Regions from separate parts of the Solibacillus sp. FSL R7-0668 genome, predicted to be linked through region 3. Evidence: riboswitches for the same ligand, from Rfam matches in the RefSeq annotation. Region 3 holds a riboswitch; each other region holds the start of a gene.
What was found. A riboswitch is a leader RNA that binds a small molecule or an ion and turns the genes downstream of it on or off. The one in region 3 is predicted to bind S-adenosylmethionine.
Positions count from the first base shown of each region.

Region 1: another riboswitch for S-adenosylmethionine. It lies ahead of metK (methionine adenosyltransferase); the one in region 3 lies ahead of MKX47_RS18525 (methionine ABC transporter ATP-binding protein).
Region 2: another riboswitch for S-adenosylmethionine. It lies ahead of MKX47_RS15260 (methionine ABC transporter ATP-binding protein); the one in region 3 lies ahead of MKX47_RS18525 (methionine ABC transporter ATP-binding protein).

Region 1 covers NZ_JBBOUU010000001.1:2,950,095-2,960,549, reverse strand. Annotated here, with positions in the region: gene menH (2-succinyl-6-hydroxy-2,4-cyclohexadiene-1-carboxylate synthase) at 1-612, shown strand, start outside; gene menB (1,4-dihydroxy-2-naphthoyl-CoA synthase) at 690-1,514, shown strand; gene MKX47_RS14715 (o-succinylbenzoate--CoA ligase) at 1,587-3,023, shown strand; gene MKX47_RS14710 (metal ABC transporter solute-binding protein, Zn/Mn family) at 3,102-4,091, opposite strand; gene yidD (membrane protein insertion efficiency factor YidD) at 4,283-4,516, opposite strand; gene MKX47_RS14700 (hypothetical protein) at 4,513-4,671, opposite strand; gene MKX47_RS14695 (hypothetical protein) at 4,668-4,820, opposite strand; gene MKX47_RS14690 (Dps family protein) at 5,065-5,508, shown strand; gene MKX47_RS14685 (transposase) at 5,592-5,897, shown strand; gene MKX47_RS14680 (NUDIX hydrolase) at 5,967-6,434, shown strand; gene MKX47_RS14675 (alpha/beta hydrolase family protein) at 6,418-7,212, shown strand; gene pckA (phosphoenolpyruvate carboxykinase (ATP)) at 7,364-8,950, opposite strand; SAM riboswitch class I at 9,161-9,276, shown strand; gene metK (methionine adenosyltransferase) at 9,475-10,455, shown strand, end outside.
Region 2 covers NZ_JBBOUU010000001.1:3,024,679-3,035,133, forward strand. Annotated here, with positions in the region: gene gltB (glutamate synthase large subunit) at 1-3,221, opposite strand, end outside; gene MKX47_RS15245 (LysR family transcriptional regulator) at 3,340-4,242, shown strand; gene MKX47_RS15250 (MetQ/NlpA family ABC transporter substrate-binding protein) at 4,295-5,158, opposite strand; gene MKX47_RS15255 (methionine ABC transporter permease) at 5,309-5,977, opposite strand; gene MKX47_RS15260 (methionine ABC transporter ATP-binding protein) at 5,970-6,998, opposite strand; SAM riboswitch class I at 7,139-7,242, opposite strand; gene MKX47_RS15265 (thioredoxin family protein) at 7,304-7,606, opposite strand; gene MKX47_RS15270 (toprim domain-containing protein) at 7,620-7,940, opposite strand; gene gcvH (glycine cleavage system protein GcvH) at 8,012-8,392, opposite strand; gene MKX47_RS15280 (arsenate reductase family protein) at 8,473-8,829, opposite strand; gene MKX47_RS15285 (phosphoglycerate mutase) at 9,568-9,798, opposite strand; gene MKX47_RS15290 (acyl-CoA dehydrogenase family protein) at 9,944-10,455, opposite strand, start outside.
Region 3 covers NZ_JBBOUU010000001.1:3,710,734-3,721,188, forward strand. Annotated here, with positions in the region: gene MKX47_RS18485 (RNA polymerase alpha subunit C-terminal domain-containing protein) at 1-57, opposite strand, end outside; gene ahpF (alkyl hydroperoxide reductase subunit F) at 184-1,743, opposite strand; gene ahpC (alkyl hydroperoxide reductase subunit C) at 1,965-2,528, opposite strand; gene MKX47_RS18500 (methyl-accepting chemotaxis protein) at 2,972-4,999, opposite strand; gene MKX47_RS18505 (hypothetical protein) at 5,188-5,310, opposite strand; gene MKX47_RS18510 (hypothetical protein) at 5,335-5,457, opposite strand; gene MKX47_RS18515 (glutathione peroxidase) at 5,886-6,431, shown strand; gene MKX47_RS18520 (DUF948 domain-containing protein) at 6,488-6,889, opposite strand; SAM riboswitch class I at 7,084-7,185, shown strand; gene MKX47_RS18525 (methionine ABC transporter ATP-binding protein) at 7,298-8,323, shown strand; gene MKX47_RS18530 (methionine ABC transporter permease) at 8,313-8,975, shown strand; gene MKX47_RS18535 (MetQ/NlpA family ABC transporter substrate-binding protein) at 8,989-9,840, shown strand; gene MKX47_RS18540 (M20 family metallopeptidase) at 9,856-10,455, shown strand, end outside.

The sequences.
Region 1 (10,455 bases), 760 kb from region 3:
ATCGAAGCGTATGCAATGGATTTTCAGGTGGATCTATTGCATGGTCTATTTCAACAGTTACATGCGCAAAAATTTACATTGCTCGGCTATTCCATGGGCGGACGTGTGGCGCTAAGCTATGCAGTGAAGCACCCGCAAAATCTAGAGCATTTACTATTAGAAAGTGCCTCACCGGGATTACAGCACGTACAAGAGCGCGCGGCACGCAAACAAGCGGATGATCAATTAGCTGAGAAAATCCTACATAATGGCATTGAATCATTTGTTGAGAAGTGGGAGAACATTCCGTTATTTGCCTCGCAAAAGCGACTGAATGAGGCTGTGCAGCAAGAAATTCGCAACGAGCGCTTGAGTCAGCGAGAAATCGGCTTAGCAAATAGCCTGCGCGGCATGGGCACAGGTGTCATGCCGAATCTTTGGGATGATTTAGCTAAATTGCCAATAGCTGTAACCTTGCTTACAGGAGAGCTGGATCAAAAGTTTGTTGCGCTGAATGAAAAGATGCAAAACTTACTGATTCATGCACAACATCTCATAATTCCGGCAGTTGGACACGCAATTCATGTGGAAAATCCGCTAAAGTTTGCTACAATAGTAGAGGAAATGATTTAACTTTTGTTCATAAAAACTTAAGTTAATACTAAATAATTGCTTATACTAAGCATATTGACAAATAGGAGGAACTATCGATGACAAAGCAACGTCTATGGACAACTTTACATACTTACGAAGATATTAAGTATGAGTTCTATAACGGGATCGCAAAAATTACGATTAACCGTCCAGAAGTTCGCAACGCATTCCGTCCAAAAACAACAGCGGAAATGATCGACGCATTCACACGTGCACGTGACGATGAGCGCGTTGGTACAATTATTTTAACAGGTGAAGGCGAGCATGCATTCTGCTCAGGCGGCGACCAAAAAGTTCGCGGTAACGGTGGTTATGTAGGCGACGACAATATTCCTCGTTTAAACGTATTAGATTTACAAACATTAATCCGTAAAATTCCTAAGCCAGTCGTAGCAATGGTTGCAGGTTATGCAATCGGTGGCGGCCACGTATTACATGTAGTATGTGACTTAACAATTGCTGCTGACAATGCACGCTTCGGACAAACTGGACCAAAAGTTGGTTCATTCGACGCTGGTTACGGTTCTGGCTACTTAGCTCGTATCGTAGGTCACAAAAAAGCGCGTGAAATCTGGTACTTATGCCGTCAATACGATGCGCAGCAAGCACTTGAAATGGGCTTAGTTAACACAGTTGTTCCTTACGCAGAGTTAGAAGATGAAACAGTAAAATGGTGTGAAGAGATGCTACAAATGTCTCCAACTGCTTTACGTTTCTTAAAAGCTGCTATGAACGCAGATACAGACGGCTTAGCGGGTATCCAACAGCTAGCTGGTGACGCGACGCTTCTTTACTACACAACAGATGAAGCAAAAGAAGGTCGTGACGCATTCAAGGAAAAACGTCAACCTGACTTCGGTCAATTCCCACGTTTCCCTTGATTCGTTTGTGATTTTCGGAAAAAGAGCATACTTAGGTGTGCTCTTTTTTTAGTGATTGAAGGAGGAATTATCATGCAGCCAAACTGGATTAAACAGCGAGCATATTTAACACCAAATCGCATTGCGGTTAGTTTTCATGAGGAGCAGTGGACGTTTCAGGAGCTCTACGAAAAATCGGTTATTCTCGCGTACAAACTACATGCATGTCATTTAACAAAAGGAAAACGTGTGGCTATTTTAGCGCCGTCCACACCGAAGCTGATTGAATTGCTCTATGCCTGTATGCAAGCACAGTGCGAGATGGTATTACTAAATGGGCGTTTATCAAAGCAGGAGCTGAGCTATCAAGTTGCGGATGCAGAGGTGGATGGCATTTTAGTAGCGGACTCGGAGCTTGAAAAATTCGAATCAAATGAGCAGCTAATTTCATTTTCAACACTCCATAAAATAGAGCCACAACCCTTTGAAATTGCATCAGAATGGCATGATGATTTTGCGTTGACGATTATGTATACATCCGGTACTACAGGTTTTCCGAAAGGGGTATGTCAGACGGTTGGGAATCATAGTGCGAGTGCGGTTAGCTCGGCATTAAATTTAGGCTTGACGGAACAGGATGCTTGGTTATGCACCGTACCGATTTTTCATATAAGTGGTTTTTCGATCATTGTTCGTTCTTTACTATATGGCATGAAAATACGTTTATATGAAAAATTCGATGCACAAGCTTGTGCACAAGAAATTGCCAATGGTTCTGTAACGAAAATGTCAGTAGTAGCCGTAACGCTCGAACATATTTTATCAGAAATGGAACGTACCAATGTAACAGCACATCCAAATTTTACAACGATGCTCGCGGGTGGCGGCCCTGTACCTGCAGCATATTTACAGCGTGCGCAATCGCTACGTCTATGTGTGGCTCAAACCTATGGAATGACTGAAACATCCTCGCAAACCTCAACATTAGCGAGTGAAGATGCGTTTTTGAAGATGGGTTCTGCAGGCAAGCCATTATTTTTTAATCAAATAATCATTGATGCCCCGAATAAAGAGGGAATTGGTGAAATTTTAGTGCGCGGCCCACATGTTACGCCGCGATATGTCGGAAAGTTCAAAGATCAACCGACTACTCAAGACGACTGGCTTCATACGGGGGATATGGGGTACTTGGATGAACAGGGATTTTTGTATGTGGTGGATCGTCGCAGTGATTTAATCATTTCTGGTGGGGAGAATATTTATCCAGCAGAGATCGAAAATATGTTATTAGCGCATGAGGCAGTGAAAGAAGCAGGCGTATGTGGAGTTGAGGATGCCAAGTGGGGACAAGTGCCTGTAGCGTTTGTCGTATTGAAAGCACCTATCACGGAAAAGCAATTGCTTGATTTTTGTAAAAGGAATTTAGCGAGCTATAAAACGCCAAAAACGATTCATGTTGTTAGTGAACTTCCTAGAAATGGCTCCAACAAACTACTGAGAAGACAGTTAAACGGCTTGGAAACGCAGTAAATAATGAGAAAAGGGTCTGCCCGAGAAATAAATTCTAGGGGTGGACCCTTTTTGCTGTGGATAGAGGCTAGCACGATTTTAGTTTAATGCTTGCTTTAATGCTTCTATGTTTTGGCGCATCAATGTGAAGTAATCTTCTTCATTTTTGATGTCTTCCTTTGTTAAAACACTTAAGTTATGCAACGTCAGTGTTTCAGCACCTAATTCGTTTAGGATAATTGTTGTTAAATTGGATGATACATTTTGTTCAAAGAAAATATATTCGATCTTTTCTTTTTTAGCTAAATCGACAATCGCAGTCAACTCTTTTTGAGAAGGCTCACTCTGTGAATTCAAGCCAGCGATCGGAACCTGCGTTAATCCGTAGTGACCAGCGATATAACCGAATGCTGCATGTGAGACAAAGAAGGTTTTCTTTGTCGCATCAGAGGCCATCTTTTCGAAATCTGCATGCAATGTAGTTAATTCGGCTACTAATGCCTCATAGTTTTGGGTAAAGATTGCTTCTTGCTCTGGTAAAGCAGCGACAAGCTCCTCTTTAATTGCGAATGCTAATTGCTGTGAAATAACAGGTGATAACCAAACATGTGCATCATACTCTGTATCTGTATGCCCTTCATGCTCTTCATCCCCATGTTCGTGCTCATGGTCATGGTCGCTTTCTTCAGCCTCTGCATGTGTATGTCCTGTTGAAATATGAAGCTGTTCTTCCGTTACGCCTTCAGCAGTAGGTACTAATTTCACGTCCTCATTGGCCAATGTTTTCTTAGCATTTTCAACAAAGCCTTCTAAGCCTAAACCAATATAAAAGAAAAGCTCTGAGTCCGCTAAAGCCATCATATCTTTTTGGGTTGGCTCGAACGTATGCTCATTTGCACCTGCTGGGTAAATGGACGTAACCTCCACAAAGTCACCGCCAATACGTTGTGTGAAATATTGTAACGGATAGACGGTTGTATAAATGGAAAGCTTGTCATCTGATTGTGTAGAAACGGCCTTGTCATTAGTAGCATTACAAGCCGCTAATAATAACGTTACTATTGGAATTAATAAAATCCATTTTTTCATCTGTTCTATACCCCTTAAATAGTAATAATTACGATTTGTATTTTTGAAACATTATATAGCATACAAGATAATAGGTGAAAGCACAATTAAAAAAGCATAACTAAAGAAAATTTGGTGTGAGCTGTAGAGATTTCTTAGCTAAATGGCACAAAAAAGGTGGTTTTTCAGGCGATGAAAAAAGCCTTCGAAAATTAGTGCTTTTTCGAAGGCCATTTGTCTGGCACTGGATCAAAGCCACCGGGATGAAGTGGCTGGCATTTTAAAATACGAATAATGGTCATCACGGTTCCTTTAATAGCCCCATGCTTTTGTATAGCTTCAATACCATAGCTTGAGCAAGTAGGGTGGAAACGACATGATGGAGGCTTCATTGGCGACAAGTATTTTTGATACAGGCGAATGAAGCCGATAAAAATTTTTTTCATTGCGATTTCTGCTCTCCATTTTTATAGGCTCGAACCGGTTTTGCATCAACGGTCTGCTTTAATGATACGTTGTTTTTGCGCGCAAGTAAAATGATTGAGAATGCAAATATGCCCATAATGGTTACAATAATAATTAGTACAACGGGTAAGCTCATTTTTTCACCTCATTTATTTGTTCACAATCATCATGTGTAATGGTATCAACAGTTTGCTTTACTTTATAACCCCAATTGACAGCCGTTAAAAAAAAGCCAGTAATAATAAAAATGACGATTACTGCAATAAAAATGATTGTCATGGTCATCATATTACCTCCAATTTATATGTACTCTATTCTATTTTACAATAAAAGGACGACTAAAATTTTGAACATATTATGTTTTAAAATGCTTTTATTAGGCAATAATGTTAAAGGGAAGTTAAATTCAGGGATTTGTCATAGCATTTCTCAAAATGATGTATTATGATATTAGTGATAATGTTTTTCAATTAGGGATAGAATCTCTACTAAATTAGAGATTTTAAATATAATTTATGAGGTGACGAGCATGGCAGAGAAAAAATTAAATGGACAATTAAATGAATTAGTAGCAACGTGGTCAGTTTTGTATACAAAATTACATAACTATCACTGGTATGTAAACGGTCCATCATTCTTCACATTACACACGAAATTTGAAGAGCTTTATAATGAAGTAACGATTAATTTAGATGATATTGCGGAGCGCATTTTATCTAAAGGTGGTAAACCAGTTGCGACGTTAAAAGAGCATTTAGAATTATCATTAATCGATGAAGCGACAGGGAAAGAGTCAACAGAAGAAATGGTTGAAACAACAATTGCCGACTTCCAAACGATTATGAAGGCTTTAAAGAAAGCGATGGAAGCAGCAAGTGAAGCTGGTGATGATCGTACAGAAGATTTATTGAACGCAACATTCCAAAGCTTAGAAAAGCATGCTTGGATGTTAAATGCCTATTTAGGAAACTAAAAAGAGAACGACTCCGATTTTGGGGTCGTTTTTTTGCATAGTTTTTTAGATATTAAGCAAGCTAATAGTTGAGGTGAACTACTATGCAAAAACAAAATATCTATGTATCGGTCGTGCATTTAACATGTAATATGCAGCCAGGATCATCGTATGAATTTGTGCTGCAAATGGATCCAGTTAAGGCGCGAGTATTTTCGAAACTATTTACACAAATGCAAAGCTTAGAAGCATCAAATGCATTTCGAGCACATATGCCGTTTATCCCCTATCATATGGATCGTTTAAATCATGAGCTTGATTATCGTCTGCAAAAGATATACGCACTCGTTCATGAGTTTGGCGATGATGAGGCCAAAAAATTTGTCGAGCAGCTTCCCTATTTTCGTTAGAAAGATGATATCTCATATTGAATGATTCGCCCTCGTTCGCTACACTTAGTTTGTAGGAGTTGAGCGAGAATGTTTACATTTATTGATGAAAATGGGTTACAAGTAGATTTGCGCTTTGATGAAGGGCCTTTTAAAGTAGAGCCGAAGCATGTGCTGGCGCTTGTGCAACACGATGGAAAATGGCTTTGTACGATTCATCATCGTCGTGGTGTTGAGTTTCCTGGAGGTAAGCAAGAGCCAGGAGAAACCTTGCAACAGGCAGCGATTCGAGAGGTTTATGAAGAGGCCAATGTTGTAATAGAAGATGAGAAATGGTTTGCGTATTATATTGTGCATGATGACATCCCGTTTTGCAAAGCGGTATTTACCGCAAAGGTTAAAACAATCGAACCATTTGTCGGTGATTATGAAACGGAAGGAATTTTATGGTTAACGGAAGATGAGCTTTGGCAGCAGCCGAATTTAAGCTTTTATATGCGTGATGCAGGGATGAAAAAAATGTTACAGGAAGTGAAAAATCATGAACGACAATGGTAAGATTTTTTCAATCCGACAATATCCCTCACCAAATCCGCAAGTTCGTTTACATGAAATTACGTATTGGTCGCAAGGACTACGTGTAAAAGGCTTATTAGCACAGCCAGTAAATGCGGGAAACTATGAGGCGATGCTTTATTTACGAGGTGGCTTACAATCGATCGGGATGGTAAGGCCTGCTCGTATCGCTCAATTTGCACAGCAAGGATTCGTTGTATTTGCTCCGTATTACCGCGGAAATCGTGGTGGTGAGGGGAAGGATGAATTTGCCGGGGATGATCGCTACGATGCGCTGAATGCGATTGCCATCTTAAAGCAATTTGCAAATGTCGAAAAAGTGAATATTTATGGCTTTTCACGCGGGGGTTTAATGGCATTATGGACTGCGATATTAAGCGATGAAGTGAAATCACTTGTCACATGGGCAGGAGTTTCGGATGCGACTGCTACGTATTGGGAGCGGGTTGATATGCGTCGAGGCTTAAAACGTATCGTAGGGGGGACACCCAATAAAGTACCCGAAAACTATGAAGACCGGACACCGCTCTATGAGGTTGCTCAAATCGATGCCCCTGTATTAATCATTCATGGGACAGAAGATCAGCATGTGGATATTGAGCATGCCTATCAACTGGAGCTCTATTTAAAGGATGAAGGGAAGTCAGTTGAAACATGGTTTTCATTTGGCTTAAAACATCATTATCCACCGAAGCTCAATCGGATGACGGTAGAAAAATTATGTAATTGGATGAAAACGAAAAAGGATGTTACGCATTAGAATTAATGCGTAACATCCTTTTTTCAATTATGATATGCGATTATATGATGTTTACCCTCAATAGGGGGACGCACAAGTACATGTACGCCCAAGTTAAACGTTATGTCGGATAGATTTTAGCTAACTACAGCGTATCGCTTTTTCAAGCAAATTATGCTAAAGGACCGCCTTTTTTCACAATTACTTCATCAACATTTGCGAATTTTGTGAAGTTGTTTTTGAATAAATCAGCAAGCTCAGCTGCTTTTTTATCGTAAGCTACTTTGTCAGCCCATGCATCACGAGGATTTAACACGTCAGTTGGTACCCCTTCAACTGCTACTGGGATGTTTAATCCAAAGACAGTATCTTGAGTTGTTTCCACATTGTTTAATTTACCTTCGATTGCTGCGCGTACCATTGTACGAGTGTAAGAAAGCTTCATACGGCTACCAACACCGTATTCGCCACCAGTCCAACCAGTGTTTACTAAGAATACTTGAGAACCGTGCTCGTCGATTTTCTTACCTAATTGCTCAGCATACACTGTTGCAGGTAATGGTAAGAATGGTGAACCGAAGCATGTAGAGAATACTGGCTCTGGCTCTGTAACGCCGCGCTCTGTACCAGCTAACTTCGAAGTGAAGCCGCTTAAGAAGTGATACATTGCTTGCTCTTTTGTTAATTTTGAGATTGGAGGTAATACACCAAATGCATCTGCTGTTAAGAAGATGATTGTATTTGGGTGACCTGCCACTGATGGTACAGCGATATTTTCGATGTAGTCGATTGGGTACGCTACACGTGTATTTTCAGTTAATGAAAGGTCATTGTAATCACTTACACGCGTTTGTGCATCTACTACTACGTTTTCTAATACAGAACCGAATTTGATAGCTGCATAAATTTCTGGTTCGTTTTCAGGAGAAAGGTTTGCTGTTTTTGCATAGCAACCACCCTCGATATTAAATACGCCATTGTCTGACCAGCCATGCTCGTCATCACCGATTAATTTACGGTCAGCGTCTGCTGATAAAGTTGTTTTACCAGTACCTGATAAACCGAAGAATAATGATACATCTCCAGCTTCACCAACGTTTGCAGAGCAGTGCATTGGGAAGATATCTTGTTCTGGTAATAAGTAGTTCATGATACCGAAGATTGATTTTTTCATTTCTCCAGCATATTCTGTACCACCGATAAGAATGATTTTCTTTTCAAGTGATGTAATGATAAATGTTTCAGATTCCGTGCCATCTACTTCTGGATCTGCTTTAAAGTTTGGAGCAGAAACGATTGTGAAATCAGCAAGATGCGTAGCTAATTCTTCTGCAGTAGGACGGATGAATAATTGATGGCAGAATAGGTTATGCCAAGCGTATTCATTAATTACTTTAATAGATAATTGAGAAGCTTTATCTGCACCTGCATAGCCGTTGAATACGAATAATTCATCGCGCTCTTTTAAGTACTCGACTACCTTCACATAAAGTTTATCGAAAACTTCTGCAGAGATCGGACGGTTCACTTTGCCCCAGTCGATTTTATTTTTTGAAGATTCTTCTTCAACCATATATTTATCTTTAGGAGAACGACCAGTATATTTACCTGTTTCAGCACGTAATGCGCCTTCTACAGTTAACATTGCTTCTCCACGTGATGTAGCTTTTTCAACTAATTGTGGAACTGATAATTGAGTTTGAATGTTATCCCCGTTTAAAAGTTCTTTCAGCTCGTTAGCAATTTCTACCGAATTCATCTATTAAATACCATCCTTTGTTATAGTATTCCCATGTGTAGGGGAGTTGTTTGTTAATTCAAAAATAGTATAACACATTGAATGTAATAATCTATACTAATTATGAATTATTTTTTTGCGTTTTTTTATCTGTTTGAAAACTGTATGAATAAAGTCGATATTAATTGACAGCTAAGTTTTTTTTACGTAAGATGTGTAATTGAACGGATACTCTTATCCCGAGCTGGTGGAGGGTCAGGCCCTATGAAACCCGGCAACCTGCATGTACATTCACGACATGCGTTGGTGCCAATCTGACGCAAGGATTATTCCTTGAACGATAAGAGTGAAAGGTAATGAACGAACGTAACCCTTTCCTCGCTGTGCAACGCATGCACAGATCAGAGCGAAAGGTTTTTTTATTTTATAAAGGGAAATTTCCTTAAATGCCTTTCGAATAACTCGTGTTGATAAAGCAAGAAGCTGAACATGGGCGTAATGAGTACCGTCAAAAATACTTATAAGGTTTTTAGGAGGAAATAGACATGGCAAATCGTCGACTGTTTACATCAGAAAGTGTAACGGAAGGACATCCAGACAAAATTTGTGACCAAATTTCAGATGCAATTTTAGATGCAATTTTAGCAGCAGATCCAAATGCACGTGTAGCATGTGAAACGACCGTTACTACGGGATTAGTATTAGTAGCAGGAGAAATTACAACTTCTACATATGTAGATATGAAAGGGATCATCCGTGACACGGTAGCAGAAATCGGCTACACACGTGGGAAATACGGCTTTGATGCTGAAAACCTAGCAGTACTTGTAGCGGTAGGGGAGCAATCTCCTGACATTGCACAAGGTGTAGATCAAGCGTTAGAAGCGCGTGAAGGTTCAATGACAGAGGATGAGTTAGAAGCAATTGGTGCAGGTGACCAAGGTTTAATGTTCGGTTATGCATGTAACGAAACACCAGAATTGATGCCAATGCCAATTTCATTAGCGCATAAATTAGCGCGTCGTTTATCGGAAGTACGTAAATCAGGTCAGCTTGCTTACTTACGTCCAGACGGTAAAACACAAGTAACAATTGAGTATGATGAAAACAACGTCCCAGTACGTGTTGATACAATCGTTATTTCGACGCAACATGATGAAGAGGCAACATTAGAGCAAATTCAAGCAGACATGAAGGCGCATGTTATTGCACCAGTTGTTCCGGCTGAATTATTAGATGAGGCAACAAAATACTTCATTAACCCAACTGGTCGATTTGTAATCGGTGGTCCTAAAGGGGATGCTGGTTTAACTGGTCGTAAAATTATCGTAGACACTTACGGTGGCTATGCACGTCATGGTGGTGGTGCATTCTCTGGTAAGGATGCAACAAAAGTAGACCGCTCTGCAGCCTATGCAGCACGCTATGTAGCGAAAAATATCGTAGCAGCAGGCTTAGCAGATCGTGCGGAAGTACAATTAGCGTATGCAATCGGCGTTGCACAACCTGTTTCAATTGCAGTAGAT
Region 2 (10,455 bases), 690 kb from region 3:
TCTAGTACAACGCGATCACGCAAGCCATTTAACATTAATGTTTGATGTGCCTCCGCTAAGCCAAGCTCCCATGGTAAGCCTGTATGCTTAATCGATGTTTTCGGAGAGGCACCGGTACCTCCGTCATACCCTGAAATGACAATAACATCCGCCGCGCCCTTTGCGACACCCGCTGCAATTGTCCCAACACCTGCTTTTGCGACAAGCTTTACGGAAATCCGTGCATAACGATTTGCATTTTTTAAATCATGAATTAATTCAGCCATATCCTCAATCGAATAAATATCATGGTGGGGTGGCGGTGAAATTAAGCCAACTCCTGGTGTTGAGCCACGAACCTCAGCAACCCATGGATACACTTTATTGCCCGGTAATTGACCACCTTCACCCGGCTTTGCGCCCTGTGCCATTTTGATTTGTAATTCATCTGCATTGACTAAATAATGCGATTTGACACCAAAGCGACCGGATGCAATTTGCTTAATACTTGAACGACGGTTATCCCCATTCGCATCTAGCTTATAGCGCGCTGGATTTTCTCCGCCCTCCCCTGAGTTTGAGCGTGCGCCTAATTTATTCATGGCGATTGCTAATGTTTCATGTGCCTCTTTCGATAACGAGCCAAACGACATCGCGCCTGATTTAAAGCGTTTCACGATGGAGTCTACCGATTCTACTTCTTCCATTGGTAAACGACGCTCCGCCTTTTTGAACTCAAATAAGTTACGTAAAAAGCCGATACGCTCTTCATTGGCCATTTCTGCAAACATCCGATATAAGCCGTAATCATTTTTGCGTGTTGCCCATTGTAACGTATGAATCGTTTTTGGATTGAACGCATGATGCTCACCATCTGCACGCCATTGGAAATCTGAGCCTGATTGTAATTCTGCGCTCATGGCATGGACAGCAACTTCATGGCGACGTATTGCTTCTTCCCCGATTGTTTGTAAATCGATGCCATCAATTTGAGAAGCTGTACCTGTGAAATATTCGTCAATCACAGCCTTTGAAATTCCGACTGCTTCAAATACTTGTGCACCGCGGTAGGATTGCACTGTTGAAATGCCCATTTTTGACATGACTTTTACGACACCTTCCGCAGCACCTTTACGATATTTTTGAACAGCCTTGTCAAAAGGTAAGGCGATATGCTTGTCGTCAATTGCCTGTGCAATCGTTGCATAAGCCAAATACGGATGAATCGCATCCACACCAAACCCGATTAATGCAGCGAAATGATGCACTTCACGAGTCTCCGCGCTATTGACCACTATACTTGCCTTCGTACGTAAGCCAATGCGAATTAAATACTGATGAATTGTACTCGCTGCTAATAATACAGGGATGGTTAACTGTTTCGCATCCTCTACAAAATCGTTTAATACAAGAATGGTACGACCACCAAATACGGCTGCTTCTGCCTCTGTTTTAATTCGGTTCAACTCATTTTCTAAAGATTCCGTAAATTGTAGTGATATTTCTGCTACTTCAAAGTCACGATGCCCATTGTTCAGTAATTTTTCATATTCTGCCGTTGTTAGTACCGACGTCTCTAACATAATACGGCGCGCGTTGTTTGCTGTCGGGTGAAGTAAATCCCCTTCTGCGCCTAGCATCGTCATTGTAGATGTCACGACATGCTCACGAATGGAATCGATTGGTGGATTTGTCACTTGTGCAAATAACTGCTTAAAGTAATTAAATAATGACTGCGGGCGATCTGATAATACCGCAAGTGGTGAATCATTCCCCATTGACCCCAGTGGATCTTTACCATCTTTTGCTAAAGGCACAATATATTTTTGTACGTCTTCATATGTGTAGCCGTGAATTTTTTGACGCAATGTCAGGTCATTTACCAGTGCCTTCGTTTCTTCCGCTACTTCAATTTTCAACATATTATCTTGTAGCCACTGTGCATAAGGTTGAGCTTTTGCCATTTCCGCTTTCAACTCTTCATCCGAGATGATTTTCCCTTGCTCTAAATCGATGAGCAGCATGCGACCTGGACTTAAACGATCTTTATATAAAATATCTTCCTCCGCGTAATCAACAACACCTGTTTCAGAAGAAAAAATTACATGGTCATCTTTTGTCACGTATAATCGACCTGGACGTAAGCCATTGCGGTCTAAAATTGCCCCAATCTGCTTACCATCTGTGAAGCAAATAGCTGTTGGGCCATCCCAAGGCTCCATTAAACTTGCATGATATTGATAAAATGCTTTACGGTCTTCCTCAATACGCGGATTTTCTGTCCACGGCTCTGGAATCATCATCATCGCCGTCTCTGCTGGTGTACGACCGGCTAACACGAAAAATTCAAATGCGTTATCAAGCATTGATGAATCTGAACCTGTTGGATCAATGATTGGTAATAGCTTTTCTAAATCATCGCCAAACGCTTCCGAAACGAACTGCTGCTCACGTGCGCGCATCCAGTTAATATTCCCGCGCAGTGTGTTAATTTCCCCATTATGGATAATGTAGCGGTTCGGGTGTGCTCGTTTCCAAGATGGGAAGGTGTTTGTTGAATAGCGTGAATGCACGAGTGCTAATGCCGATACGAAGCTTTCATCCTGTAAATCAATATAGAAATCACTTACTTCCTCCGGTGCGAGTAAACCTTTAAACACCATTGTCTGACTTGAAAGGCTTGGAATATAGAGTTCAAAGCCTTGCTGTTCAGCCCAATGCTCCAGCTGCTTTCGAATGACGTATAGTTTCCGTTCAAAGCTTTGGCTATTCACTGCCTTTGACTGGATAAATACTTGGCGTACAACGGGTGCACTTGCTTTTGCAATCTCACTTAAATTTTCTTTATTCGTTGGAGCAGTACGCCAGCCGATTAGCTCCTGCCCTTCCTCGACAATTAGTTCATTCATTTTTTGTTCTATTCGTTGGCGTTCCTCATCATTTTCTGTGAAGAAAACTTGACCCACACCGTATGCACCTTTTTCAGGTAATTTGAGTTCCGGACAATTGAATTTAAAGAATGCATCAGGAATTTGAACCATTAGCCCTGCACCATCGCCTGTTTTACCGTCTCCCCCACGCCCTGCACGGTGCTCTAAGCGACATAACATCTCTAAGCCATTTTTCACGATTTGATGTGATGGTTTGCCCTTCATATTTGCGTACATCCCGATGCCACATGCGTCATGTTCAAACTGTGGATCGTATAAACCTTGTGCTTTTGGTAACTGGTGAAAACTCATCAAAATTCCCCCTCATTCTTTCAATAACGTATTTACATTTTAAAGTTTTCCAAATAATATAAACAATATATAGTTTGGATAGAAACAATCTACTTTTTAGATGAATGGGGTGGAAATAGTGGAATTACGACAATTACGTTACTTTGTCGAGGTTGCGGAACGTGAACATATTTCTGAAGCAGCAGAGCATTTACATGTTGCCCAGTCTGCGATTAGCCGACAAATTGCCAATTTAGAGGAGGAGCTCGGGGCGTCACTTTTTGAACGTGTCGGACGTAACGTCAAACTGACACCAATTGGTAAAACATTTTTAGAACACAGCATTACCGCACTGAAGGCAATTGATTTTGCCGCCAAGCAAGTTGAAGAATATTTAGACCCAGCAAAAGGGACCATTAAAGTTGGCTTCCCTACAAGTTTAGCGAGCTATGTTTTACCTACTGTCATCTCTGCATTTAAGAAAGAATACCCGGATGTTTCATTCCATTTACGCCAAGGCTCTTATAAATATTTGATTGAAGCCGTGAAAAATCGCGAGCTTAATTTGGCATTACTTGGCCCATTACCACCAAAAGACGAGTCCATAAATACAACGGTGCTTTTTAGCGAAAGCATTCATGCCTTATTACCCGCAACACACCCATTAGCAAAGCAAGATTCAATTCATTTAATTGATTTAAAAAATGACAACTTTGTGCTGTTCCCAGAAGGATATATTTTACAAAAGGTTGCTGTCGATGCTTGTCGTTCAGCTGGCTTCGTTCCAACGATCACATCTGAGGGCGAGGATATGGATGCCTTGAAGGGTTTAGTTGCAGCGGGCATTGGTGTGACACTACTACCTGAAAGCTCACTGTATGATTCAACACCGCGTATGACAGTAAAGATGCCGATTGCAAGTCCGACAATCCGCAGAACCGTGGGCATTATCGCACCAACAACACGCGATTTGGCTCCATCTGAACAGGTTTTCGTTGACTTTGTTTCAAAATTCTATTCCCGTCTGTCGAGATTTCAATAATGAGAAAAAGCCATTTTCCAAACAAACTGGAAAATGGCTTTTTGTATAAATATTACTCTCCATCAACTGGAACTACTGAGCCGCCCCACTCTTCTACGATGAAGTCTTGGATTTCTTGAGAATGTAATGCTTCAACTAATGCTTTGATTTCTTCTGAATTCTCGTCACCTGATTGAACAGCAATAATGTTCACGTATGGTGAATCACCAGACTCGATTGCGATTGCATCTTCTAATGGGTTAATACCGTTGTCGATTGCGAAGTTTGAGTTAATTAATACCGCATCGCCTTCTCCATTTTTATACATTTGTACTAACATTTCTGGCGCTAAATCATAATCAAACACAAAGTTTTTTGGATTTTCAGCAATGTCTTTAATTTCCGCTGCTGTTTTGTCGATTCCTTCTGCTAGCTTGATTAACCCTTGTGCTTCAAGTAATGAAAGCATACGACCGTGGTCAGCTACAGAGTTAGATAAAAGAATTGTTGCGCCTTCAGGAAGCTCTTCTAAAGAGGCATATTTTTCAGAATAAATACCGATTGGCTCGATATGAATGCCACCAGCATTTGCGAAGTCATAGTTAAATTCTGCTTTTTGACCTTCAAAATACGGAATGTGTTGGAAATAGTTGGCGTCTAAATCACCAGATTCTAAGTCTTGATTTGGTAATACATAATCTTGGTAAGTTTCGATTTCTAATTCAATACCTTGCTTTTCTAAAATTGGTTGAACTTGTTCTAAAATAACTGCATGAGGTGTATTTGAAGCACCTACTACTAATGTCGTTGGCTCTGTTGCTCCACCATCTGTTTCTTTTTCTATTTCGCTACCTGTTGTTGATTTGTCATCTGTGCCACATGCTGCTAACGCAAGGACAGAAGCCCCTAAAAGTACTGAAGATAATAATTTTTTCATCATTTTTCCCTCTATTCTTTATTTTTTGTCGCCATCACTTAACGGAACATTCCTTAGATTCTGACTCTTCGTTCTACAAAGGCATCTCATAAAAGAGATGCTTGTCCGAAAAAGAGCTGGCTAATATAATTATGGACACTTTGCCATGAACTATCGTTTATCAACTTTTGTTGTAATGTTATCACCAATAAATTGAATGATAAATACTACGATTAAAATAATGATGGTTGCCATGAAGGTAACATCTGTACGGTTACGTGAGAAGCCATCAAGGAAGGCTAAGTTCCCTAAACCGCCTGCACCAATAATGCCGGCCATTGCTGTATACCCTACAAGTGCTACTGCTGTTACCGTAATTCCTGAAATCAGAGCAGGTAAGCTTTCTGGAATTAATACTTTCCAAATAATTGTTGATGTTTTTGCACCCATTGAACGAGCGGCTTCAATGACGCCTTTATCAATTTCACGCAATGCGATTAATACCATACGCGCGTAAAACGGTGCGGCCCCAATAATTAAAGCCGGTAATGCCGCATTGGCACCACGAATTGTACCGAGTAAAAATTTTGTGAATGGAATTAATAAAATGATGAGCACAATAAACGGAATCGAACGGAAAATATTAACGATTGATCCCGTTAAAAAGTGAACAATTTTATTGGCCCATAGCTGATTGTCACTCGTTAAAAATAGGACAATCCCGATTAAAATACCCAATACGAATGTAACTGCTGTTGCGATTGTTGTCATATACAAGGTTTCGTATGTGGCTTCGAGCATCTTGTCCCAATCGACATTCGGAAATAATTGATTAATCATGCTCAATCACCTCCATTTGGATTTCATGCTGTTTTAAAAATTGGAGTGCCTGCTGGATTTGCTGCTTGTCCCCATCAATGTGGACAAATAATGTACCCAGTGAACCACCCGTTGTCGTTGAAATTTTGCCATGCACAATATTAATAATCACATCAAATTGCTTAATAATTTGGGAAATGACCGGCTGCTCTGTTGTCGCGCCTGCAAACGTTAATTTTACGATTTTCCCTGATGGATAATTCGTTAAAATTTGTTCGAGTGATGCTTGTGTTTCCTGTGTTTCCCCAGCCGCTTGCGATACGAAGTTTTTCGTAATCGGTGCTTGAGGATGTTGGAACACTTGCAGTACATCCCCTTGCTCTACCACTTTCCCTGCTTCCATTACTGCGACACGGTTACAAATTTTACGAATGACATGCATTTCATGAGTAATAAGCACGATTGTTAAACCAATTTGCTTATTAATGTCTAATAATAAATCTAAAATCGATTCCGTTGTTTCTGGATCGAGTGCTGACGTTGCTTCGTCACAAAGCAATACTTCAGGATTATTGGCAAGTGCACGGGCAATACCGACACGCTGCTTTTGACCACCTGATAATTGTGACGGGTATGCTTTTCCGCGTCCCTTTAAACCAACTAGCTCAATAAGTTCCTCTACGCGCTGTGCACGCTTGTCTTTTGGGACACCTGCAATTTCAAGTGGAAACGCAATGTTTTCCTCAACTGTGCGTGACCAAAGTAAATTAAAGTGCTGGAAAATCATACTAATCTTTTGGCGCGCGGCACGTAATTCATTGCCTGAAGCTTTGGCAATATCCTGCCCGTTAACAATGACCGAACCTGTTGTCGGCTTTTCTAAACCGTTTAATAAGCGAATCATTGTACTTTTACCAGCTCCACTGTAGCCGATAATACCGTATATTTCGCCTTTATGAATCGATAAGCTTACATCATTGACAGCGGTTAAATCGCCGTTCTTTGTTTTGTAAACTTTCGTGATGTTTTGTATCTCAATCATCGCTTGAACTCCTTTACATGAAATAACCTACTCGTTATGTTCAATAATTACTTTTGTAGTTGTTCGCATCTTCGAACAAACAAAAAACCTTTCTACCACGACAAGTAGAAAGGTTTCGCAAATTTATACGTTGAACCGTTCTCTCATCTTTCAAAGTTTAACACTTTGTGTGAATTGGCACCTTTGCATAATTGCTGGTTGCCGGGTTTCATAGGGCACTTCCCTCCACCTCTCTCTATAAGAGTAACGCTATTAAGTTTGTTTTGTATGAATGTTACTTTAACACGCGATAACAGGTTCGTCAATTATTTTTTTAATATTTCATACAAGTATGGTACGGATTGAAATGCATAGATTTTTTCCTGTATTTGCCCCTTATTAGAAACTAATAAGCAAGGAACACTTTCGATTTTTAAATCATACGCTAATTCTTCTAAATAATTGATATTTGCCATTCCTATCGGTAAATCTGGGAGTAATTTCTCAATTACTTTTAGTATTCTTTTAGCCACATCGCATGTTCCACACATGGGCGTATAGATAAAAAATGCACTTTGCTCATGTTGTTGCACATTTTGCTCCCACTGCTCTCTTGTCCATTGCTCCATCGTCATGTCATTCCTATCTTACTAAAAATTTAGCCTGCTGTAATAGATCCCGTAATATAACGGTCGGAGTTTTTTCAACCTCAATATACTGTTGCGGAATAATAAATTGTTGCGCTTCTGGATATGCCCGATTCATGAGCTTACGCAATTTTTCTCCATTTTTATCTGCATCAAAAAATGTCACGATTTCATCATGCTCGTATGCTTCTAATAAATCAATTAAATCGACTTCACTAATTGTGCCATTTGTGCAAAGAATCGTTACTTCCTCAGCTAAAATCGGCTGGATTCTCAGCTTATCTGCCCGTCCTTCTACTACGATACATTTTCTCATGAAAGCACCCCTATCATTTTATAACCAAAAAACGCCAAAACCTAAACATATTAGGTTTTGACGTTGGAATATTATTGCTCGATTAATGCAGCGTAAGCGTCTGCGTCCATTAATGCTTCAACTTCTGCTTCATTAGAAAGCTCAATTGTGATCATCCATGCTGTACCATATGGAGATTCATTAACGAATTCAGGGCTATCTGATAATTCTTCGTTTACTGCAACAACTGTACCTGACACAGGTGCGTAAAGTTCAGAAACTGTTTTTACTGATTCAACACTACCGAATGGTTGATCTATAGCAATTTCGTCGCCTACTTCTGGTAGCTCAACGAAAACGATGTCGCCTAATTCAGATTGTGCGAAGTCTGTAATACCGATTGTTGCTTTATTGCCTTCAACTTTTACCCATTCGTGCTCTTTCGTATAGCGTAATTCTTTTGGTGTGCTCATGAGAAAACCTCCAAGTAATATGTAGTACATTCAACTTCATTTTGCCATAATTCGTTCGGAAATTCAACGACATTCAACGTTTATTTCCAAGTTTCCAAGAAGTCAGACTCCTTAAATCCTAATGTTAATTTTTTACCATCTGTTACAAGCGGACGTTTAATTAACATACCATCTGATGCTAAAAGCGCCAATTGCTCTTCTTCTGACATTGTCGGTAATTTATCTTTTAATTCTAATTCACGGTATTTCATGCCTGATGTATTAAAAAATTTCTTTAATGGCAGCCCACTCGCTTCATAATATGCCTTAAGTTGTTCTTTAGAAGGCGTTTGTTCAACGATGTGAATAGCTTCGTAGGCAATACCGTTTTCATCCAACCATTTTTGTGCTTTTTTACACGTTGTACATTTTGGATAGTGAATAAATTGAATTGTCATTTTTTTTGCTCCCCTAGTATAGTTCAATTTTTTCTATTGTAATCGAAAAATAAGAACAAATCGAGCGAAATTCGATTAATAGTAAGTGGACATCCATTAACAATGAATAAAATAAGTGCAGTGTGCATTCTTATTGGCGGGCTACGGCATGACAGCATTATGGCCACGTGGTACGTGTCCATACTACTGCCTTTAATGCCGCATGCAAGGCCCGCCAAACTAAAATATGACATTCTAATAAAATGAAAAGCGCTCAATGCTGCCGCTAGCGCTTTCGCGAGGCGGCGGTGTTAGATAAAATATGGTGCTGTTTCAATAGGGTAATTTTGTTCAAAATTTATCTCTTTGAATAAAATAATCTACTATGATTGTGTTATGGTAAAACCTTTTTAGGCTAAAGTTGACCTTATTAACATTATTTCGTTTGATTCACTATAATCTTTTCAAAACCTTTGCCATTAAAACCACTCTTAGCTTTATAACATAGTGACGCGGAGGGGGCTCAAGCGTGCGCGGAAAATTAGGTTGCTCCTGTCGCTGCCGCTTTCGTCGCAAAGCTTTTATTCAAAAGCTTTGAAGCCACGCCTCCCGTAGCGTAGCAGAACGAATTTTAGTAGAAAAACACACTTAATTTAAAATCTTGTATTGAAAAACGCTCATTTCCAGTCATTATGTGGATCGCATTATTAATAAATTTCTGTATAAGTCTATGTGACATTTTTGATTAGTTCAAAGCAGTTAGCTCTTCGTCGTATTCATTGGTTCATATTGAATATTTTTCTTAATTTTGCTTAAGTCTCGGTCAATTTTATTGATTAACTTATGTAATCCCTCATTTTCAGTGGCTGTAAAGGTTTCGCCTCTTTGTTTGCTGATGACAATGGTTTGATTAATTAGCCTCAAACAGGTCTTGATAAGAGCTAAATCTGCTTTAATCGCTTCTTTGTTGATTATATCGATTTCTTCCATACTTATCGCCCCTTCCCCTTACCTATCTATTCTTCATCAATCAGTAAATTCCTTCCAGAAAAAATACTATCAGCAGTCATGGCTGGTTATCCAAATTAAAACGAGATGTGGGACGCCACATCTCGTTTTTGTTTATATTGACCGATTAAACGATGTATTTTTCCGCTTCGATTAATTTTACTGAAGCTTCGCGTTTTTTCGGAATTAAGTTGTATGGATTGTTGCGCGTTAATTTACGTAATGCTGAAAGAATCATACGTGCATCATCACCTTCAACCGATGCGATTAATGTTTCTTTTGCTTCTTTTTCGATTTCAGCAAATGCTTCTTGGCAGAAAATTTGCGTGTATAGAATTTTTTGCGCTGCTTTTTCTTCACCGTCACGAGCAATCGCTTTTTGCGTACGGATTACTGCTGATTCCATTGCGTATAGTTGGTTTGCAATGTTTGCGATGTTTACAAGGATTTCTTGTTCTGCATCTAATTTTGCTCCGAAGCGCTGAGCGGCTGCACCTGCTGCAAGTACCGCAATTTTTTTGGCGTTTTTCACTAAATATAGCTCTTGTGCTAATGCTTCTGTGCCGATTTCCTCTGGCATTAACATTAATAGCTCATTTTGTAGCTCTTGTGCTACTTGTAATAATGGTAGCTCGCCTT
Region 3 (10,455 bases):
TTTATAATAACGATGCCCCTTTGGACAAATGCGTAAAGTTCGTTCGTGTTTTACGATAACGTCCACACTCCTTCAAACTGCTTTTGCATTTAATGTAGCGTATTACGGGCTGTCTTGTCGACTACGTATCTATTCCAAGAAAAAAATCCGCTGTACGAATAATTCCATACAGCGGACATTGGTTTATGCTTCTATTAATTGGTTGTCGGTTACATTTCGAATCATATAATCAAATGCGCCAAGTGCTGCAGTTGCACCTGAGCCCATTGAAATAACGATTTGCTTGTATGCTGCATCTGTACAATCCCCTGCTGCGAATACACCTGGGAGATTTGTTGCACCGTGCTTATCAACGATGATTTCACCATGCTCCGTCATGTCAATCACACCTTGCAGGAATTCTGTATTCGGTAATAAACCGATTTGAATGAACACACCCTCTAATGCAACATGCTTTTCTTCACCGGATACACTATCAATATATGTTAAGCCGTTCACTTTATCGGTACCCGTAATTTCTTGTGTTAATGCATTTGTAAGAACGGTTACATTTTTTAGTGATCGTACGCGCTCTTGTAATACTTTATCAGCCTTTAGCTCCGCGCCACGTTGAATTAATGTCACATGATTTACGATACCCGCTAAATCAATTGCCGCTTCAACGCCTGAGTTACCCCCACCGATTACAGCCACATTTTTACCTTTGAAAATCGGGCCGTCACAGTGTGGGCAGTACGCAACACCTTTATTTTTAAACTGTTCTTCACCTGGTACATCTAATTGACGATAGCGGGCACCTGTTGACACAATAACTGTTTTTCCTTTTAATACCGCGCCGTTTTCTAATGTAACCTCAACGAAATCCTTTTTCTCGACTTTCGCCGCACGCTGAGATTTCATCACATCGATATCATAATCTAATACATGTGCCTCTAAACTTGATACGAATGCAGGACCTTCTGTAGCCTTTGTTCCGATAATGTTTTCAATCGATAATGTATCATTCACCTGACCACCGAAGCGCTCTGCTACAATGCCGGTACGAATCCCTTTACGAGCCGAGTAAATTGCAGCCGCTGCACCAGCAGGACCACCACCAACTACTAATACGTCGAATGGGTCTACATTGTCAAATTCAGAACCATCTGATACTTCACCAAGCTTCGTTAAAATATCCTCTAATTCCATACGACCGCCACCGAAGTTTTCGCCGTTTAAGAAGACGGTCGGCACAGCCATAATATCGCGTGCTTTAATTTCATCCTGGAATGCGCCACCTTCAACCATTGTGTTGGAGATGTTCGGATTTAACACCGACATAATATTCAATGCTTGTACAACATCTGGACAGTTGTGACATGTTAAGCTTACGTATGTTTCGAATTTCATTGGTTGCTTAATCGCTTGAATACGTTTAACAACCGCGGCATCTACTTTCGGAGCACGACCTGAAACTTGCAATAGCGCCAACACAAGTGATGTAAACTCATGACCTAGTGGTAAACCCGCAAAAACAATCCCCGACTCCTCAGCCTCTGCTTTATTAATGCTAAAACTTGGCGTACGCTCTAATAATGCGTGCTGCACCGTAATACGTGGTGACATTTTTTCCAATTCTTCTACTAGGTTTAACATATCCTGAGACGTTTTATCATCACCAGCACTTACTTTAATCAGTAAGTCGCCTTCAAGCATTGTTAAATACTGCTGTAATTGTGCTTTAATTTGATTATCTAGCATTATATTTGCTGCTGTATCTATAGTGCGTTATTGATTTACAAAAAATAATGCACTATACACTCGCTAACACAGCAACAACTCACCTCTTTTCCGTATTTATTCTTAGACAGAGAGCCAATCTATTTTTATTCCCTAATTAAAAACGTAAGCGACAAAAATCAATCCATTAAGGTTAATTTTTGCCGCCATAAAAGTTGTCTTGATTAACGTGTAGTCGTTAGAACTTAGATTTTACCTACTAAGTCTAAGCTTGGTGTTAATGTTTCGCCGCCTTCTTGCCATTTAGCTGGGCAAACTTCACCTGGATTGTTACGTACATATTGAGCTGCTTTAATTTTGTTTACTAAAATTGAAGCATCACGGCCGATACCGCCAGCGTTAATTTCTAATGCTTGTACAACACCATCTGGATCGATGATGAATGTACCACGTTCAGCTAATCCATCTTCTTCGTTTAATACGTCGAATGCTTTAGAAATTGTGTGAGATGGGTCACCAATCATGATGTACTCAATTTTACCGATTGTATCAGAAGTGTCATGCCATGCTTTATGTGTGAAGTGTGTGTCAGTAGATACTGAGTATACTTCTACACCTAAAGATTTTAATGTAGCGTATTCGTTTTGTAAGTCTTCTAATTCCGTTGGGCAAACGAATGTGAAGTCTGCTGGGTAGAAGCAAACTACAGACCATTGTCCTTTGAAATCTTCTGATGATACGTCGATGAATTCACCTTTTTGGAATGCTTTTGCATTAAATTCTGCAATTTCTTTACCGATTAAAGCCATGTGTATTTCCTCCTAAAATGTATATAAATGATTAACATTATAATTATTATAAAATAATTATTATTACCATTAAGATTATCTTATATTAACCAATTTTAGTCAACCTATTCGCTCTAATAATAAATTACAGCCAATTCAATCGTCACAATCCAAACTTACCACCTACACCTCAGCTCTTACATCGATTATGCTGTTATTTTCTACTTAATGTCGTTTTTTATGCGGAAGGAAAAATCATTTTTCCGTATCACCACTTTATTTTTGTCTAAAATAATATTCTTATCCCAAAAAGTTCGTTTTTCGCCACAATGAGAAAAGAGCGAAATCGATGATAATCGAATCCACTCTTACGCTATTTCCTTCAATTCTCGCTTAAGTACTTTTTTATTCAATAATTGAGAAACAATCCATTACGCTGAGATTTTAACGCCGTCTCAATCCACTTAGAACAATTTTTCTAATTCGCCTGTATGATTTACTAATTTATCAAGCAATTCATCTAAGCGGTGCACCGATACCGAAACATCCTCTACCATTGATAATAGCTCCTCGCTGTTAGCTGCATTACTTTGAATACTTGAATACAGCTTAGAAAATATTTTATTTTCTTCGCTACTTCCTGCCTTTAAATGCTCCACTAATGCATCCAGCTGCTCAATTTTTTGATGGGATTGCTCTGTATTATCAATTAACAGCTCAATCGCTTCACGCGCATCGTCCATTTCAGATTTACTCGTTTCAATCGTTGCGATTTGCTGGTCATTACTGTCCTTCGATAATTGTATTTCACCCTGTAATTGTAATAAAATGTTGCTAATTTCCCGCGTTGCTACCGTACTTTGCTCTGCTAATTTACGCACTTCTTCTGCAACCACTGCAAAGCCCTTGCCATGCTCACCTGCACGTGCAGCCTCAATCGATGCATTTAATGCCAATAAATTAGTATTATCCGCAATACTTTCAATTAATTGAATGATTGTACTAATTTGCGCTGAGCTTGCTAACAACGAATTAACACGCTCTCCATTATAGACAACCTCGTTAGAAATCGTTTCGATCGTTTGTGATAACACATCGATGCCATGAACACTGCCCATCATGGTAGATTTCGTTTCTGTTGAATATTGGGCTAATTCATCCGTTTGTGTTAATACTTGCTGTAAAATATCCGTATTCATTTCGAGATTTTTTTCTGCTCGAATAACCTGTTCGGCCTGTTGCTGTGAATGGCTCGCTGTTGCCCGCACAGCCTGTGTTACTTCTTTTAAAGTTTCTGCCGTTGTACGCATTTCGGCTGAATATTCGCCCTGTGCTTTCGAAACAATTTGCGTATTGCTTTGCACAGATGTTAAGAGTTTCTGATAATGCGCGTTCACTTCATCAATGGCATCCTGAATCGCTCTTAATTCGGGCTCTTTGACATCTACCGCATTCGCATTAGAGCCGAGTTCGCGTAAGCGCTGTGCAAATATTGAAAGTGGCTTTAATTGTCGATTAATCATGCTCGCTAAAATAATTAATAAAATAACCGTTACAGCAATACTTCCAAGCATACTATTCTTAATGGATGAACCAATCGCATCATTTACTGTAGCTAACGCATCGGTTGTATAGTTGGTCGCTATAAAATAGGGCGTTGTATCAATTGAAGCATACAGTGCATAGCGTACAGCACCATCATAGTAAACAGGTGCATATACTTCTGCTCTATTTTCGTCAAATGTAACAGAGGCTTCTGCTCCTTTAAAAATAGCACTTACTTTTTCATCGTCTGTAATCATGCCTTTTTCAAATTTTGATGTATTGCCTTCGATTGTATTATCTGTTAATACTAAATTGCTGCTATCAAATAAATTTAAGCTATGTAAACCAAAGTCTTGGTCGAAAAAAGTGGTTAGCATTTCTTCGATTGCATCAGCTGCTAATGCTGATTGTACAATCCCATTGCCATCAGCACGTGGAATCGCTGTAAATTTAAAAATTTCGCCCGTTTCTACTTTTATCTTTAGTGTAGATGGTAACACATCCGCTTCTCCAGTCATTAGCATCTGGTAGCCATCCCAAATATCAAATAGGCTCATACCCGTAGCATTTTCCTCAGTAGTAAGTGTAAATGTACCTTCTGGATCGGTAAAATAGTAATCACTCATGCCCGTGGTTTCCTTCAATTGTTCCATTTGCGCGATTGTAACCTCACCATTTCGATCCATTTCCTTTAATATCAGGGCGGCACTTAACATGGAATTGTCTATTTCTTTTTCCATTGTCGTTACTTGCTCTGCTATTAAGGCTGTTAATCGCTTTAAATCCTTTTCAGCTGTTTCATTTGCCTGAACAGCTAATGTCGCTGTTGTTTCTGTTGCTTGTTGATCGATTTCATTGCGCTCGATTGCTAGCATGACGCCAACAATTCCAATTAACACAACTGTGAAAACAACAAAGAAGCTTAACACTTTTGATTTTATCGACATTACTTTCCTCCTTATGATTATGAAATACTTAAGGATTCCCCACATAAATAGTACCAATATTTTCAAGTTCCTTCTATAATTTTTGGAATATTTAACAAATTATCCTTATTACCTAATGGAGGCATTTTAGATAAAATAAAAAAAGCCAAAGTCGATTTAACTTTCGACTTTGGCTTTTCATGTATTGATTAGTTTGTAAATGATAATACGGCATTTGAGTATTGTGCTAACATTTTAGCCGCCTCATTTTTTGTTGTGTATTCGAACATACGAATATCGTTTGGATTATTGAATACTGTTACTACCCACATGTTTCATTTCTCCTTTTTTTAAAATTAGTTTGTGTATGATAATACCGCGTTTGTATATTTTGCTAATTGAACTGCTGCTTCACTTTTTGTTTTGTATTCGAACATACGAATATCATTTTGATTATTAAATACTGTTACTACCCACATGTTTCATTTCTCCTTTTTTATAAAGCTGTATTATAAAATAGTTCATTCCCCAATGACTTATGCGACTTGTTGTATAACACCTTATCTGAATCCTATTCTACTCCGATTATTTTAAAAAGAAAGCAATATGTTCACCTTTTCACAATGTGTTCAAAATTAAAACGCTTTCTTTGAACACTTTGTGACACTAGGTTTTTAGACGAATAATTCGGAAACAAGAGAAAAAATCCACGAGCGAGCATCTACTGTTGTAGTACAGAAGAAAAACGCTTTCATTTGATGTTTTTGACACGACACAAAAATCCAATGAAAAAATTCGAAACAGTTTTCATCGAGCTTTTTTAGTGTGAACAAATCAATTTTATGGAAAAGCAACCGTTATCTTTATATAATTACGAGGAAATGAGATACATATTGGAGGAATTTCAGTGAGCATTTATAATTACTTAGTACAAAAGCCAAACGGTGACATATTATCAATGGAAACGTACCGCAACAAAATTATGCTAATAACAAACACAGCAAGCCAATGCCAATTTACATATCAATATGAAGATATGCAAAAGCTCTACGAAAAGTATAGTCCCCAAGGCTTTGAAATTTTAGCTTTCCCTTGCGATCAGTTTGGCAACCAAAACCCCGAGGACGGCGTAACAACTTCTAATCAATGCAAACTGCAATATGGTGTAGCGTATTCTGTTTTCGATAAAGTCCAAGTGAATGGCAACCAAACACACGCATTATTCAATTATTTAAAGCACGAAGTCGATTGCCCTCAATTTGAACAGCAAACAATGCAACAAAAAATGCTGTATAACCGCATTCAAGAGCATTACCCGGACTACTTAATCGGTCGCAATATTCGTTGGAATTTCACGAAGTTTTTAGTCGACCAAAATGGTAAGGTGATTCAGCGATTTGAGCCTGATGCTTCCATGTTAGATGTAGAAAAAGCAATCGAAAGCCTTTTATAAACAGCAAAAGCATACAGGATGTTCGGGACTAGCCGCCTCATCCTGTATGCTTTTTTCTATCCATTGCGTTTTAAGAAACCCATAGCGGTATTTGTCCACTGTTCCACTTGCGCTTGGCGTACTGGGTCCTCCGCTGCTTTTTGCATCACTTTAGATGTTAGTGCCTGCGAGGAATCATTTATTTGATTTAGCACTTCACCCGTATTTTTCAAAGATTGTACAACGCCCTGCACAGTCTCCTTTTTGTATTCAATATCGTATTTCATTTTTTCGGCAGTTGCTGACAAAAGCATCGCTTGCGTTTGAATGCCGTTCATCTGTTTTTGAATCCCATCTGCATGCGAAAGCAAAACCGTCACTGTATTTTTGATTGGCTTGATGACTGCAATCATGCATACGATTAGTATAACAACTGCTAGTATTAATAGGATTACCGAAGCTAATAGCCAACTATTCACCTTAACGCCTCCTACTCATTTTCTTTATTTTATTATAGATACCCCATTTCTCTCTAGTGATAAGTAAATTTTTATCCTATTCATTTGTAGGCAATTCGTATTTTTCAGAAAAACAAAAATTATATAATTTTTATATTGACAAGTGGTTTACTTGGATTTATGATAAGACTCATAGCAAACGACAACTACATATTTTCTTATCAAGAGAGATGGAGGGACAGGCCCTTTGAAGTCTCGGCAGCAGCTAGTCTTAGCGTTGTGCCAAATCCTGCAAGTATACACTTGGAAGATAAGAGCAAAAGTTTTGATGACTATTCAACTTTCGTATCTTATTTTCAAGATGCGAAAGTTTTTTTATTGTCTCAAGAAGGCTTCGCATCAAGCATTCTAGTAAAGGTGGGTTTTAAAATGATTGAATTTTCGAATATATCAAAAATATTCAAAACGAAGGATCGAGAAGTTCATGCTGTGCGTGATGTCAATTTAACTATTGACCAAGGTGATATCTTTGGAATTATTGGGTTTAGTGGTGCTGGCAAAAGTACATTATTACGCCTGGTGAATTTACTTGAAACGCCTTCAACTGGCACCGTAAAAATTCAAGGTACCGATTTAGCAACACTCCCTCAAAAGGACTTACGCCAATTACGTCGTCGCATTGGAATGATTTTCCAAAATTTTAACTTAATGGCGTCAAGAACGGTTGCGGGGAATATCGGCTATCCGCTGAAATTAGCAGGTACACCAAAAGCAGAAATCGAACGTCGCACAGCCGAGCTTTTAAAGTTCGTTGGCTTATCTGAAAAAGCACGTGACTATCCTGAACAACTATCCGGTGGGCAAAAGCAGCGTGTAGGTATTGCTCGTGCGCTTGCAACAAATCCAGATATTCTTATCTGTGACGAAGCAACCTCAGCACTTGACCCAGAAACAACGGCTGATATTTTAAAACTACTAAAACGAGTAAATGAAGAATTCGGCATTACGGTTTTATTAATTACACATGAAATGAATGTCATTCAATCGATTTGTAACCGTGTCGCTGTGATGGAGCAAGGACAAGTAATCGAGCAGGGCGATGTTTATGAGGTGTTTACACAACCTCAGCACCCGACAACACAACGCTTTATTCAGTCAGTGCATCAGGATATCCCATCAGAGCAAATTTTAAAGGAATGGCAGCAATCTGGTGGTCAGCATTTATATCGTGTGCTATTTAAAGGGTCACTCACACATAACCCTCTACTATCCGAAATTACGCAAAAACATCAAGTACCATTCAATATTATTTACGGTTCGGTACGCGAGTTACAAAATAAATTGTTTGGTAACTTACTCATTTCGTTCCAAGGTAATGATACGCAAGTTAAAAAAGTAATCGACGAGCTTTCACAGCAAGTTGAAATCGAGGAGGTACAATTACATGAAAGTTGATTGGAATACATTTTGGCCGAGGATTGTAGAAGCAACAGGTGAAACGCTTTATATGGTTATTTTAACGCTTGGTTTCGGCTCAATTCTTGGTATTTCGATAGGAATTCTCTTATTCGTAACACGCGAAAACAATATTCTAGAGAGTAAGCTGACATTTAACTTACTCAATCTGTTAATCAATATTGTGCGACCGATACCCTTTTTAATTTTCTTAGTCGCCATTTCCCCACTTACACGAATTGTTATGGGGACGACAATTGGGACTAGTGCAGCCGTCTTCCCAATGACTATTGCTGCCGCGTTCGGAATCGCCCGCATTGTAGAAACAAATTTAATTAGCATTGATCCCGGTGTAATTGAAGCAGCAAAAGCAATGGGTGCTAGCCCACTGCAAATTATCTTTACCGTATTAATACCAGAAGCATTAGGGCCGCTTATTTTAGGGCTTACATTTGTCACAATTAGTTTAATCGATTTCTCAGCTATTGCAGGAACAGTTGGCGGCGGTGGTTTAGGTCATATCGCCATCACATATGGCTACCAACGATTTGATGGTAGTGTCATGATCGTCACAGTCGTCATATTAATTGTTTTAGTTCAACTGGCGCAATGGCTTGGCAATACATTAGCAAAGAAAATTTTAAGACGATAGGAGTCCAATCATTATGAAAAAAATCTTATTAACAGCGATTACAGCTTTATCCGTGTTTGCATTAGCAGCTTGCGGGGATGACAACGAAGTGATAAAAATCGGGGTAAACGGTGCAGATGGTGCACAATGGCCCATTTTAGAAGAAAAATTAGAAAAAGAAGGCATTGACATCGAGCTTGTCGAGTTCGCTGATTACACATTACCTAATAACGCATTAGCACAAGGGGAAATTGATTTAAATGCATTCCAACATATTTCATTCCTTGCAAGCTATGTAAACGAAAGCGGCAATGAATTAATTCCTCTTGGCTCTACAGTATTTGCGCCACTTGGCTTATACTCTGAAAAAATTACAGACATTAAGGAAATTAAAAAAGGCGACAAAATTGCCATTCCAGACGATCCATCAAACCAAGCGCGTGCATTACGTTTATTAGAATCAGCAGGCTTCATTGAACTTGCAGATGACTTTGGACTATTCGGTGATCCAACGAAAATTACAGCAAACAAATTGAACTTGGACATTATCCCAATGACAGCACAACAAACACCCCAAGTACTACCTGATGTCGTAGCTGCCATCATTAACAACGGTATTGCTGGTCAAGCCGGCTTAAATCCAGGCGAAGACCCAATTTACCGCGAATTAGCCGAAGATGAAAGCGTCTATCCATATGTCAATATCATCGCTGCCCGTGCAGAAGATAAAGACAATGAAGTGTATCAAAAAATTATCGAGCTTTACCATACAGAAGAAATTGAAAAGGCCATTGCAGAAGATACAAATGGCGGTCAGTTAATGACAATCTTATCTGACGAAGAGCTACAAAAAACATTCGAGGACTTAAAAACACAATCGAAATAATAAGGAGGAATTTCCATGACAGTAACCGTAGAAAACGAAGCAATCATTGCCAATTCAGTAAAGCAAAATAGTGAAAAATATATTGCAATAAGTAAGGCTATTCACGCCAAACCGGAAATCGGAAATGAGGAGGTGTTTGCAAGTGCACAGCTTGTGACACTTCTTGAAGAAGCAAACTTTGACGTAACAACAGCGGTTGCAGGTCATGAAACTTCTTTTTATGCACAAAAAGATAGCGGCAAACCTGGTCCTACAATTGCTTATTTAGCGGAATATGATGCATTACCAGGTTTAGGTCATGCTTGCGGTCATAATATTATTGGTGTAACTAGTGTTGCTGCTGCAATCGCATTGGCTGATACACTTGCAACAACTGGTGGTAAGGTTGTCGTACTAGGGACACCTGCAGAAGAAGGCGGTCCTAATGGTAGTGCGAAAGGCAGCTTTGTACGCCACGGATACTTAAAGGATGTTGATTTAGCCTTCATGCTACACCCTTCTGGAAAAACAGGTGTGACAAATGAATCGCTTGCCGTTGATCCTCTTGACTTTCATTTTTACGGACAAGCAGCGCATGCATCGGCTTCACCTGATAAAGGCATTAATGCACTAGAC